Regions from separate parts of the Peribacillus simplex NBRC 15720 genome, predicted to be linked through region 3. Evidence: riboswitches for the same ligand, from Rfam matches in the RefSeq annotation. Region 3 holds a riboswitch; each other region holds the start of a gene.
The links. A riboswitch is a leader RNA that binds a small molecule or an ion and turns the genes downstream of it on or off. The one in region 3 is predicted to bind preQ1.

Region 1 (4,252 bases), 1.8 Mb from region 3:
AAATGGGAATTGCTTGAACAGCCAGCACCTGAGTTATGTGCCGATCGGGTAGATTATACTCTCCGGGATATGTATCAATATGGACATATCACAATGGAATCCGTTAATGAATTTCTAGACCATATAATCATAATAAATGGAAGGATGTATCTGGATAATATTGAATCTGCGGAATGGTTTGTGAAAACGTATTACAGCGAAGTTATTGATTTTTTCATGAACCCACTTAATATATATGGCTATGATATCTTGGCAAATACCTTAAAATTGGCTTTAGCTAAAAAACTGATCAGTCTTGATGACTTACTCGGTACAGATGAAGAAGTCATGTCCTTGTTAAGCTTCACTGAAGACCATGAAGTGCAAAACCTGTTAAAACGGATCCATGGTAACGTAAAGGTGAAAGAAGATCAATTGGATTACGATATACATCGGAAAAATAAAATGCGCCTGATGGATCCTTCCGTTATTCAAGGAACCCAATTAGTAAGAGCATCCAGTTTATCAGAAAAAGTAAAGAAAATGGGAATTGAAGCCTATAAAAAAGCTTCGAAGGGCATATATCTAAAAGTGTTTTCCGATTGAATTTCTTGTCAAAGCATACGGAAAGTAAAAAACTCAAGGGTGATATTCATCCTTGAGTTTTTTCTCGGAAACATTAAAAGTCTCCTCCCGTCTAAATCTGAACCTTTAAAAGTTAAAAAATTATTGATGCTCTCAAAGTATTAACGCCATTTTCTAAATAACCCTTTAAACAGGTTAATGTATATACCCATCCTTCTTTTTGTCCTATCATTTTGTTTATCAATTCGGGGTCGTCCTCTTTCAAACCCGATTCGTTCACTTCAATAATTGTACTCGTTTTATCCAACTCTTTTAGTGTAATTGTAACAACCGTTTCTTGATCATTTCCGCCCCACGCAAACACGATTTTCCTATTTTCCTCGACTTCCAATACATTAATGACCACTTCAGCATCGTATTCGTTATATCTCAATGTAGGCGTCCGGCCTTGTTCCCATCTTTCAGAACTCGATGAGAACCAGAAATTCCCGATTTTTTCAGGGTTCACTATGGCTTCAAATACTTCATTAGTTGGCTTGACTATTTTAAATTTCGTAGTTATTTGAGTATCCATTACTAAATCAACTCTCTTTCGATTTGTTTTTATAGTTTTCCACTACCACTTAATTATCCCAATCTACTGATATTGGCGGCAGGGTCCGTCCAGTTTCAAGCAAGCTCTTCAGGTTACTTAGAATTGCTGGCCATCCATTATTCAAGCCTTCAAAGGTATTGTCATCATATACGAAATCTGTCTCCACAAGATCCTCATGCTTTAGTGTTAACTTCACTGTGGAATCATCCATTGGCTGCAGGACAAAAGTGACCCGAGTAGGATGCTCGCGAGGTGTTTCGTCTCCTGTCATGTTCCAAGTGAACGAGAGCAGGTGTAGCGGCTCACACTTAAGTACATTACCATGATCAGTAATACGCCCATCTTCGAGCAAATATTTAACGATTGAGCCTTCTTGCCAGTCAGACTGGACTTGGCATCCAAAGTGATATTTCTTCGTGACTTCACCGCTCGTCAGGGCTTCCCAAAGCTTCTCTGGAGTGGTTGCGATATAAATAGGATAGACAAACGTTGGTTTTTTCATTATTATTTTCCTCCTCGCGTTTATATCTCATATCAAGATCGAAACATTATTCTATCAATCATTGTCGGCTTTTCATATACAGCCGGTCAAGTAGTTTTCTGCGACAAAAATCGCCAGAGTCATTGGATTGAAGAAGATTTGAAGTGCATTGCTAATACCAAACGATATCCGCGGAATCGCACCATTCCCAGTGACTAAAATCGGCCGTATTGAAACTTCTTGATTTCTAATCGCTTTCAAGCTACGATAATTAAGGAAAATGATAATCCGCTCGGGCGGAAGAGGTTCTAGCTACCCTCTCAAAAAAACTAAGGAGAACAGTGCTCTTTCTTAGGGTGCTGTTTTTTCTGTATAAGGAGAATTAAGAAATGTTAAGAATTTTATTGTATTTAGTATCCATCATCACGGCGAATGTGGTTACAGCAGCTTTTGCGCCATTACATTTTGGCATGTTCATCATTCCGATGGGTACATTGCTCATTGGGGGAACCTTCATCTTTCGAGATCTGGTCCAGAATAAATTCGGCCGCGCCAAGACCTATATATGTATCGTCACTGCACTTATTTTATCTGCGTGTGTATCATTCTTATTAGGGGATACGTTACTGATCGTATTTGCTTCCGCTTTATCGTTCGTGGTCGCAGAAACAGCGGATACGGAAATTTATACCCGTTTAAAGCTCCCGATGAGTTGGAGGGTGTTTTACAGCGGGATCGTTGGAGGCTTTTTCGATTCGGTGATATTTGTCGTGATTGGCCTAAGTCCACTGGGTGCCAATATATTACCATGGGAAGCAGTACCCGCTGCGGTTATCGGCCAAATCATCGTTAAAACTATCATTCAGTCAATCGGTGCCGTACTGTTGGGACGAATCAACGTAGAACTGGAGAAACGTGTAGTCTCCAGTTAAATGCTAGGAGGGATGCACTCGATGGATGGAACCAAAAAAGAAGAAGACAAATGCTATTGCCTCGAAGCCTTTCGTGAAAAATATGGCCCGCATGTTCAAGGGGAATGTATGAAGCTCTCCTGCGCCAATTATCGCAAGCATAAAGGAATAGACAAAAAAGGACCAAATTAGGTCCTTTTTTTGCGTGATTGAAGTAAGGCACCAGTAAACGTGCTGAATCATGAGTCCAGTATGAATTCACGAGTAAAAGTGCGAATTCACGAGTAAAACAGCAAAACTCACGAGTAAAAGTGCGAAACTCACGAGTAAACAGCTCAAATTAATGAGTACAGCACATTTTCACGAGTAAATAGCAAAAAAAGCTTCCTGCGCCGTTCCATTAATGGTTGCAGGAAGCTTTTTATTTTGTTTAGAATTGCTCTGCGCTTTTCCGAACTAATTTTTCCAGGAAGAAAAAGCATTCTCGTTTCCGCTCAAGTTCGGTTTGTCCATTTTCGGTGACATGATAATATTTCCTGCGGCCTGACTCTGACTCTTTCCAATGGCCTTTTATGAATTCTTTTTTTTCTAACCGTTTCAGGGCGGAGTAGAGGGTGCCTTCACTTATTTGATATTTGCCCATGCTCATTTCCTTCAAGATCTTCGTGATTTCATAGCCGTATAGCTTTTTTTGTGAAAGAAGTGAAAGCAAAAGGAGGTCAATGCTTCCCTTCATTAATTCTTTATCCAAATAAATTCTCCTCCTTTTCATTTTTAAAGTGTAATCCTTTGTACATCGTATCACAAGGTGCATTTTACTTTTCTTTTAAAAAATGGTTAAATGACGATTGCTAAATGAATTTAATCATAGTAAAATGTGCTTCGGAACGGATGAGTTGTGAAGCGTGTGGTAAGGATACTATATACATGATTTAATTGTTTAAATGAAAAAACGGAATAGGATAGAAGAATCCCTACTCAAGGGGTATTAATTGATTTTTTTTCGAAAATCATATAGATTCTATTTATTAACAAGAGCAGAGAAAGAAGGTCCTAGATAGATGAAAGTGAAAGCACCTGAATCATTCACATACAGAGGTGGAAAAAGAGCTGTTCTTTTACTTCACGGGTTTACCGGAAGTACAGGAGATATGAAGAAATTAGGGAAATACTTGAATGATCTCGACTATACTTGCCACGGACCTCTTTATAGAGGGCATGGATTGTCTGGTGAGGAACTCGTTAAGACTGGTCCTAAGGAATGGTGGGAAGATGTAGTTAATGGCTATAAATTCCTTAAAGAAGAAGGCTATGAGGAAATTGCAGTTGTAGGAATTTCTTTAGGAGGAGTTTTCTCATTAAAAGTGGGAATTGAATTGCCTGTAACAGGGGTAGTTTCAATGTGCGCTCCGACGCAAGGAAAAAGTATCGATCGACAAAAGAACCGCTTGCTCAATTATGCACAGGCTTATAAGAAGTTTGAGGGCAAAGATGCAGACCAAATTGCTGCAGAAGTGAAGCTTCTGGAAGAAGAGCCAATGCCTCAACTAAAAGATGTGTTGAATATTATAAATGAGACAGGTGAAAATTTAGATTTAATCACATCACCAACTCTTGTTTTACAAGGGCGCTTGGATGATCCAGACTATACGGAGAGTGCTTCAGCGATTTACAATGAAGTTGATACGCAGCATAAACACT
Region 2 (4,252 bases), 1.8 Mb from region 3:
CACATTCAAAGGTTGTAATAAGCTTAAAAAGGCAGTGTGATTAAACATCACACTGCCTCCTGCTCTCTTTTCTTTACACGCCCCGCTTGTTTCCCCATATATAGGTATGCAGCTGGGGAAGCACTTTCACATCATTCAATTCATCATCTGCTATCACTTTATCAATTAACTCTTCGTACTTCTTCAAAAGGCCGCTGATCAATTGACGATCATCCGCCGTCCTGCTGTCGTCATTGCCGACCTGCAGATAAAAAGGAATATCCGGGTAACGCCCATGTACATGTTTGGCATATTGATAGTCTTCCTCGTTAAAGACGACGATCTTCAATGAGACATGGTTTTCAGGATTTCGATTGGCAAGGTTCGAGATGATTTGGTCGAGCACCGTAAAGTCCGTGTTCATTTTAGAGCTCGGCGGCTTAGGTGAAATAGTCAGTTCATCAATATCGAGAAACCAATCCTGCCATCGGCTCCCTTGTGTTTCGACACCTATTTTCATTTTATTTTCATGTAAGATCGCTATCAAGCCGTTTAGGTTTTTCAGCAGAGCCGGGTTTCCGCCTGATATCGTCACGAAGGAAAAACCGGAACCCCCAATTCGCTTCAGCTCATCCCATATTTCTTCGGCAGTCATCTGGACGGTATCTTCCTTACCGGTGCCATCCCAAGTAAATGCGGAATCACACCAGGCACAGGAATAATCGCAGCCGGCAGTCCGTACGAACATGGTTTTTTGACCAATGACCATTCCCTCTCCTTGGATGGTCGGCCCGAAGATTTCCAAAACCGGGAGTTTACTCACTTTCCATCCACTCCCGTCTGGCTTCAGCATAGCTTGTCGGCGTTTCGTATAATCGAACAAATTCGACTCTAGCACCCTCATATTCTTTTAATGAAAGGGCTTCGGCCATTTTTTCATAAATCCAGACAACCATATTTTCAGCCGTTGTATTCATGAGCGGCAGAGTTTCATTCAAATAACGATGATCCAGGTGGATTTCAATTTCATTTTTCCATATATCCTTGATGTCCCCAAAATCTATCATCAACCCGCGTGAATCTGTATACCCGCTCAACCCGAAAATGACCTTATACGTGTGGCCATGCAGGGTCTTGCATTTTCCTTCATAGTCATGCAGATGGTGCGCCGCGTCAAAGGTGAATTCCTTACTCACAAGAACCCTCTTGTTTGTATACTTCAATTGGCTGCGCTGAATATCTTCATCTATTTTTTGGAGTTTATCCACTATATTAAAACCGTACATCATGAAAGCACCTTCCGTCTGCTTACATAGTCATCCAGTCCTTTTTTCCGCAGATTACATGCCGGACAATCTCCACAGCCGTCGGAGATGATTCCGTTATAGCAAGTCAGGGTCTTTTCGCGGACAAAGTCGAATGCGCCAAGCTGATCCGCAAGCTCCCATGTTTCCTCTTTATTAAGCCACATTAGCGGCGTATCAATCACGAATGACTGGTCCATCGACAAGTTCAGTGTCACATTCAACGATTTAATGAATACATCACGGCAGTCAGGATATCCGCTGAAATCAGTTTCACAGACACCGGTGACAATATGTTTAGCGCCAATCTGACTCGCCAGCACTCCGGCAAACGAAAGGAACAGCAAATTCCTCCCCGGTACGAACGTCGACGGCAATTCCCCGTCTTCTCCGTCCGCCACTGCAATATCACTTCTCGTCAATGCATTCGGTGCCAGTTGGTTCAGCAGCGACATGTCAAGGATATGATGATTCACGCCCAATTCCTTGGCAATGTTTTGAGCACATTCGATTTCCAAGCTATGCCGCTGATTATAATCGAACGTCACCGCTTCCACTTTCTCAAATCTCTCCAATGCCCAGAACAGGCACGTCGTACTGTCCTGACCTCCGCTAAACACAACCACTGCCTTTTCTTTCTTCTTCATTTCTATAAAACTCCTTTTTACGGAAAAAAACAGCACCCTAAGAATAGAGCACTGTTTCTCCTTAGTTTTTTTGAGAGGGTAGCTAGAACCTCTTCCGCCTTAACGCGGAATATTATATTTTTCCAAGTCAATAGTAACTTGAAAACGATAAGAAATCAAGATGTTTATATTTAGTGAATATTAAACCTAATGGAAAATTTGGTTATCTTTTCATTGCTTAAACATCCCATTTTTTAACCGATAAAAAAGAGTGAATAAAATATCGATAAAGGGGTCCATTAATTTGAAAAGCATTAAAGCAAAGGTATTGGTGGCATTTTCACTCATTTATAAAGGTTGTTTCATTTTCGTATATTCGGGGAATAAATAACTATACACAATAATAAACCAATAAAAAGCAAATCTATCAAAAGCGGCAGGAAGTGAATATTTTCCTTTGTTTTCAGAATATTTAGTGTATAATAAATATAACTAAAGGAATATTTTAACTGAAATAATCATTGCTTCCAATACCTGCTACTGCAAATCCCGACATTTCCTTTCAACACCATGCACGGGCACTTATACTCAGTAAGGATCCATTGCATGCTTTCTCTCGAATCAAACCATTCACAACTTTATTCACATAAAAACACGATTCTCACTCCAGATCTGTAAAAAAAGGTTAAATTTCACTCACGATATGTTACTATTAAACTAAGACCTTTTAACCCCAAAGGAGGAATTCATATGAAACGTTTTTTCAAATTCATAACAGATTTTAACGAAAGAAAAGCACTGGAACGGGAAACCGAAGAGTTCTTTCGCAAAGAATACGAAAATTATATGAAGATGAATCCTGACAATCAAGGAAAAAGAAGGAGATTAGCTCCTAGACTTTATGTGATTGATGGCGGTAAAAAGGGCTCCAACCTTGAGATTTCTGACAGAAAGAAATCCAGTTAACCTGATTCCTCCCATAATCAGCTACGAATGCAGTTGCTCAAGACCCACAAACGTTAAATCACCATGATAAACGGAGATTCGTGACCATTCCATTCATTTACAATATATAAGCCGAAAGCTCAGATATGCTTCTGAGCTTTTTTTATTTTTCATTCTTTTATAAACACTATATTTATAGAAGAAACTAGGTATTTTTTTAAAAAAATGGGTTAACTTTAGTTTATTTCATGTTTCAGGTAAAAGATCAACTATAGACCCATGGGTATCCCATTAGGAAAAAACCGGAAAATATCAAAAAAAAGAGATGTGTTCTTTTACTCATCTTTGTCCGTATTCTAAAGAGTCCAACTAATTGAGTCGATAGATGCAATATCTTACATTGAATGACAATTCCATAAATATTGTTACGTTTATGACAACTAATAGGTATAAACAATTAATAAACTGTAATAAACCTCACTTTTAAAAACAATTCATTATTCAAATATAGCCATTAAGAATCGGGTTCAAATGCTCATTAAACCATTTTGATTCTGACCAAAATAGATCTTTATTAAACTTTCCATAATTTAGTGTAAATAAACCAAGGATTTACGTGTTTTTCAGCCATATCTTTGTACTCATAAAACAATTTATCCCATTAGATAATATTACACTCCTATATACATTTATTTGAAAAAGCTGATAATAACTATATTGCGATAGAATAATTGACTCTTGCCTATTAAGTTTAAAATCATGTAGTGTGTATTCAGTAAATCAAATAATTAAAAAAAAGAGAGGTTAAAAAATGGCACCAATATTTATTTGTGCGATCTTTTTACTTGGCTATGGCATTTTCGAACAAAAACGCCATCAGAAGCGTCTCGACTCCATCCCGGTACGTGTGAATGTGAATGGGATTCGAGGGAAATCGACTGTAACGCGCCTGATTACAGGTGTGATCCAGGAAGCTAAGTACAAAACAGTAGGTAAAACAACCGGAACATCAGCAAGAATGATCTATTGGTTTACCGACAAGGAAAAACCGATTGTACGCCGCCCGGAAGGACCCAACATAGGAGAACAACGGCGTGTAGTTAAAGAAGTTGCCGACTTAGGCACGGAAGCACTAGTTTGTGAGTGCATGGCCGTACAGCCTGACTATCAACTAATCTTCCAAAACAAAATGATCCAAGCAAACATTGGGGTCATCGTGAATGTATTGGAAGACCATATGGATGTCATGGGACCGACTTTGGATGAGGTTGCTGAAGCCTTCACTGCTACCATTCCCTATAATGGTCACTTAATAACCATTGAAAGTGAATATTTGGACTTTTTCAAGCAAATTGCCAAAGAACGCAACACAAAAGTGATCGTTGCAGACAATTCCAG
Region 3 (4,252 bases):
CTATCGACAATTTTTCGGTTCTTCTTAAGCGTGCTTCGGTTTCTCGAATTTGAGTGACTTCTTTAGCATAAGTTATGATTCCGACCAAATCCTCGCCAACCATCATTGGGACAAACGTACAAGAAAGTAAGATGGACTTCCCGTACTTCGTCAGGAATTCTATATCTTTCCCTTTTTTGATCCCCTTTTGGTTTTCCATGACATATTGGCAAGATGTACGGATCAATTCCGCGTCTTCTGCTGAAAAGTTCAAATTAATGAATGAGGCACCATGTACTTCTTCCTGCTGAAAGCCTGTTACTGTTTCGAACCTTGGATTTACGGTTGTGATCATTCCGTTTAAATCAAGCATCAGCATCGGATAAGGGTTGTGTTCAAACAATGATTTATAGCGTTGTTCACTATCGAATAATTGATTCTCCGCGACAACCCTTTCAGAAATATCCCTGCCAATGACGACTAAGCCTTTTCGTGAACCATCCTCATTGAACAGGGGAACTTTAATCGTATCAAAGGTCTTGTGATTGCCATCAGGAAGAGGGACGATTTCTTCACACCTTGTGATTTCCCCTTTTACCCACGTTTCTTCATCGGAAACTTCACAGTAGATCAACGACTCTTTATAAAATTCGGAGTATTCTGCGAGCTCACTGTCTCTTTTTCCCTTATAATCTACATGCTCCAATTGGAATAATTGCAGCCCGAAGGTATTGGATTCAAGCCATCGGCCGTCACCATCCTTGAAGTTAACGAAATCCACCATTGAATTGATGAGTGTACGCCGACGTTGTTCCGCTTCTTTTAATTGTTTGAATTCTTCCCTTTTAGCTAAATAAAGATATAAGATCAAGCCTATTGATAAAAGGAAAATAAAGCCTTCCGCTCTTTGAAGTTGAATGAAGACCTCTTTGTTTTGGATATTTGTAGTTAAAAAATAGTCGAACACGACTAGTGTAATAATCCCGGAAAGGATATATATTGCTAAGATGGAGCGTTTGGACATGGAGATTCTCCCTGATTTTAAGACATTTCGAAGGTAAAATTACATACACATTTTAACAAACTATCGAAAAAAAATATATGCAGAATCCTAAATAAAAAAACAGGGGCCAATGAGGTCACCTGTTTTTTCTGAAGAAGGTTAGTTTCTTCTTCTTTTTTGCACGCTTATAGATAATGAAGAATAGTAAGGTGAGGAGTGCGAGAGCAACTAGGGTATATTGGTTCATTTCAACAGAAAGGAGTCCATATGGGATTAGCGATAGGAAGAAAAAGTATATAAGGTTGCCTAGCGCCGTCGCTAATAAAAAATCCTTGAAAGTGACGGTGCTGACTCCAGCTGCCAAGTTAATTAAGCTTGTTGGGATAAGCGGGAAAATCCTGCCTGTAAAAACGTACATGAAACCATGCTCCACAACAGTTTCTTGCCATTTTTCGCCAATCTTCTTTAAGAGAAGCTCCTGAAACCAGTTTCTTACTGCATAAAAAATGAATCCTGAGGCAACAACACTTGTAAACCAACTCCATAGATAGCCATATATGAATCCGAATATCGTGACATTGATAGTCAGGAGTAAAATTAAGGGGATGATTGTAAAAGAATTTTGTACAAACATCAATACGAATGTCACAATAAATGTAAGCAAAAGGTTTTCCTTCAATATGCCAATGACAGAATCCAGATCACTTTTCCAAACCAAAGTGAACAACTCTGCATTAGAGTAAATAAATATTGCGATTACCAGTAGACCAATTATGGTCAGGACTTTTTTCAAAGGGCCACCACCATTCTTACTAATAGTTTATCATTTTCGAGTTCATTGGTGAAAAAAAAGAGCTGCCGCATCATGCAGACAGCTCTTTTCCATTATAGTGGGTTAACGACGCGAAGATTCCTTTAAAGCCACTTTTCAAACTGAATTCTTTTGTTCATTCCATAAATGATTGGCGCACCAATCAGGAGGACAACGAACTCACCGACAGCCGTAGTCATCCAGCTTAGCCAGAATGGCAAGCCAAAGGCAAGGTTCAGTTCAATTGCAATTAAAAACATTGTGAACGTGAAAAAGATAATCGTGGCAATCATCCGTCCTTTAATGCTTTTTATGAACCGCGAAACAAAAATTACGAGCAATAAGGCGAGCAGAGATTGCCCCACCCCAAAAATCAAATCATATGGAACCATCGGAGAAAAGAGCAGATTCGATATGAAGACTCCGCCGACGATACCGTAGATATACTTTTTATTGAATACAATCAGATGGTTCAACATTTCCGGTACACGAAATTGGAACATCTCAAAAGCTATTGGTTTAAACACCAATGAGACCGCCACATATAAGGCAGCCAATAACCCGTTTATCACGAGTGTACGAACATTCATTTTACTCTCTCCCTAGTTTTTTATCGTGGGATGGTTACGAACCACGTTTAGGCGTTTATCCGAAGATTAATAGTATCCCATGTAAGCTTGTTTCGTCAATTTGTAAAGAATGGTTTTAATTTATAAGTTTCCAAGCAGCAGAAGTAGCCCAATAGGATTTTGATTTATTGCAATGAAGGATGATATTATTTCAATATGTACTTCAAAGGAGTGAATATTTTATGTCGATCGAGAGTGTCAAAAGCCATTTTAAACAATGGAATCGGGAAGGCGATGTAATGGAGTTCGAAACATCGAGTGCTACGGTGATTGAAGCAGCGGAAACCATCGGTGTTATCCCAGCGCGGATTGCTAAGACTCTTTCCTTTAAGGGGGAAGGTGAAAATGCAATTTTGGTTGTTGCCGCTGGGGACGCGAAAGTGGATAATAAGAAATTTCGTCAGACGTTCGGTTTCAAGGCACGAATGCTTTCACCTGAAGAAGTGCTTGCACAGACCGGCCATGCAATCGGAGGAGTTTGCCCGTTTGGTCTGGCAAACGATTTAGCTGTTTTTCTTGATGTATCGATGAAGCGCTTTGATTCATTGTTCCCGGCATGCGGCAGTTCGAACTCTGCAATAGAACTTACACTCACTGAATTATTTGAATATTCAGGTGCGAAGGATTGGGTGGATGTTTGTAAGGGTTGGGAAGAAAAGGGGAATGAGGAAACGGCGGTAGGCAATGCAGTTGATGGCTTTTGATTAATTAATGGTGCCAAAAAGATTCACATGAATGAGATTGAGTCCACTAGGCTGGACTTTATTTGTGGGGACCGCATGCATTTTATCGGTCTATTATTAAAGTGGAAAATCGGGCAGAAAGTGTTCTTGAGCGGAGGTTAAAGATGTTAAATGGAAGCCATAGAAAAAGCAATAGCAGCTATCTTAGTCTTAAAACTCTTTATGAAGAAAATATAACGGTTAAGAGCATTGCCCAGGAGCTTGAGTTTTGCCATAAAAACGATCTGGCGGTAGATATCCAGAAAGCATTGGAAAAAAAGAATTTTGATATATTGGCCGTCCAAGATCGAGGGGAAATCATCGGGTATATCGAAAGGGAAGAACTAGGTGAAGGAAGTATATCTGAATATTTGAGAAATTTTTCACCAAGGGAAATGGTTTCGGATTCAACGCCTTTGATCCAGCTTCTCCATATTTTCAAGAATAAAACAAGGGTGTTCGTATTAGAGAATAATTCAATTAAAAAGTTGATTACCCATGCCGACCTTCAAAAGCCTCCGATCAGAATGCTGATATTCGGGTATATTACCTTATTGGAAATGAGGATGAGCGATATCATCCTGGATAGATTCGGCGATGGCAGCTGGTATCCAATGATCAGCGAAGACCGTTTAGAAAAGGCAACCGAATTATATAAGAGGAGAATCGATAAAAATGAGGATATTAATATAATAGAGTGCCTGCAAATCAGTGATAAATTCGATATCATACATAAAGATAAAGAATTGATGTGTTTCTTCCAAATCCCTTCGAAAAGTAAAGGGAAGAAGGATGCGAATGCCATCCGGAAATTACGGGATAAGATTTCCCATGCTAATGAACTGGGTCTGGACATGTCCTGGATGGAAATCATCGAGGTTGTCGAGTCTTGTGGACGACTGCTCGAAATCTCTGAATCCTATCAGTATGAAAAATAAGGATCCGGCTAATCATGCTGGTTCCTTTTTTGCGCATCCTGACAGAAAAAAACTGCCCAAATCAGGCAGTCTCCCCGAAAACTCAAAACTCCGGCAGTTGATCCAGGTTATTTTCTTTTATTCCATCGGGCTCACTCCGCAATATGTCACGTCCATATTTATGAAAGACA

Region 1: linked by a shared signal. The riboswitch ahead of BS1321_RS19070 (VUT family protein) and the one ahead of BS1321_RS10065 (QueT transporter family protein) in region 3 are both predicted to bind preQ1.
Region 2: linked by a shared signal. The riboswitch ahead of queC (7-cyano-7-deazaguanine synthase QueC) and the one ahead of BS1321_RS10065 (QueT transporter family protein) in region 3 are both predicted to bind preQ1.

The regions. Positions count from the first base shown of each region.
Region 1 covers NZ_CP017704.1:3,947,898-3,952,149, forward strand. The annotation lists gene BS1321_RS19055 (HD domain-containing protein) at 1-585, shown strand, start outside; gene BS1321_RS19060 (SRPBCC family protein) at 698-1,138, opposite strand; gene BS1321_RS19065 (SRPBCC family protein) at 1,188-1,661, opposite strand; PreQ1 riboswitch class I at 1,937-1,979, shown strand; gene BS1321_RS19070 (VUT family protein) at 2,030-2,572, shown strand; gene BS1321_RS27600 (hypothetical protein) at 2,594-2,743, shown strand; gene BS1321_RS19075 (PadR family transcriptional regulator) at 2,982-3,302, opposite strand; gene BS1321_RS19080 (alpha/beta hydrolase) at 3,613-4,252, shown strand, end outside.
Region 2 covers NZ_CP017704.1:3,941,547-3,945,798, reverse strand. The annotation lists gene BS1321_RS19040 (DUF4260 domain-containing protein) at 1-18, shown strand, start outside; gene queE (7-carboxy-7-deazaguanine synthase QueE) at 74-802, opposite strand; gene queD (6-carboxytetrahydropterin synthase QueD) at 795-1,265, opposite strand; gene queC (7-cyano-7-deazaguanine synthase QueC) at 1,265-1,930, opposite strand; PreQ1 riboswitch class I at 1,986-2,028, opposite strand; gene BS1321_RS19020 (hypothetical protein) at 2,660-2,875, shown strand; gene pgsB (poly-gamma-glutamate synthase PgsB) at 3,666-4,252, shown strand, end outside.
Region 3 covers NZ_CP017704.1:2,118,818-2,123,069, reverse strand. The annotation lists gene BS1321_RS10075 (PAS domain-containing sensor histidine kinase) at 1-1,003, opposite strand, end outside; gene BS1321_RS10070 (TVP38/TMEM64 family protein) at 1,119-1,775, opposite strand; gene BS1321_RS10065 (QueT transporter family protein) at 1,898-2,383, opposite strand; PreQ1 riboswitch class I at 2,390-2,434, opposite strand; gene BS1321_RS10060 (YbaK/EbsC family protein) at 2,605-3,126, shown strand; gene BS1321_RS10055 (hypothetical protein) at 3,270-4,082, shown strand; gene BS1321_RS10050 (DUF3892 domain-containing protein) at 4,165-4,252, opposite strand, start outside.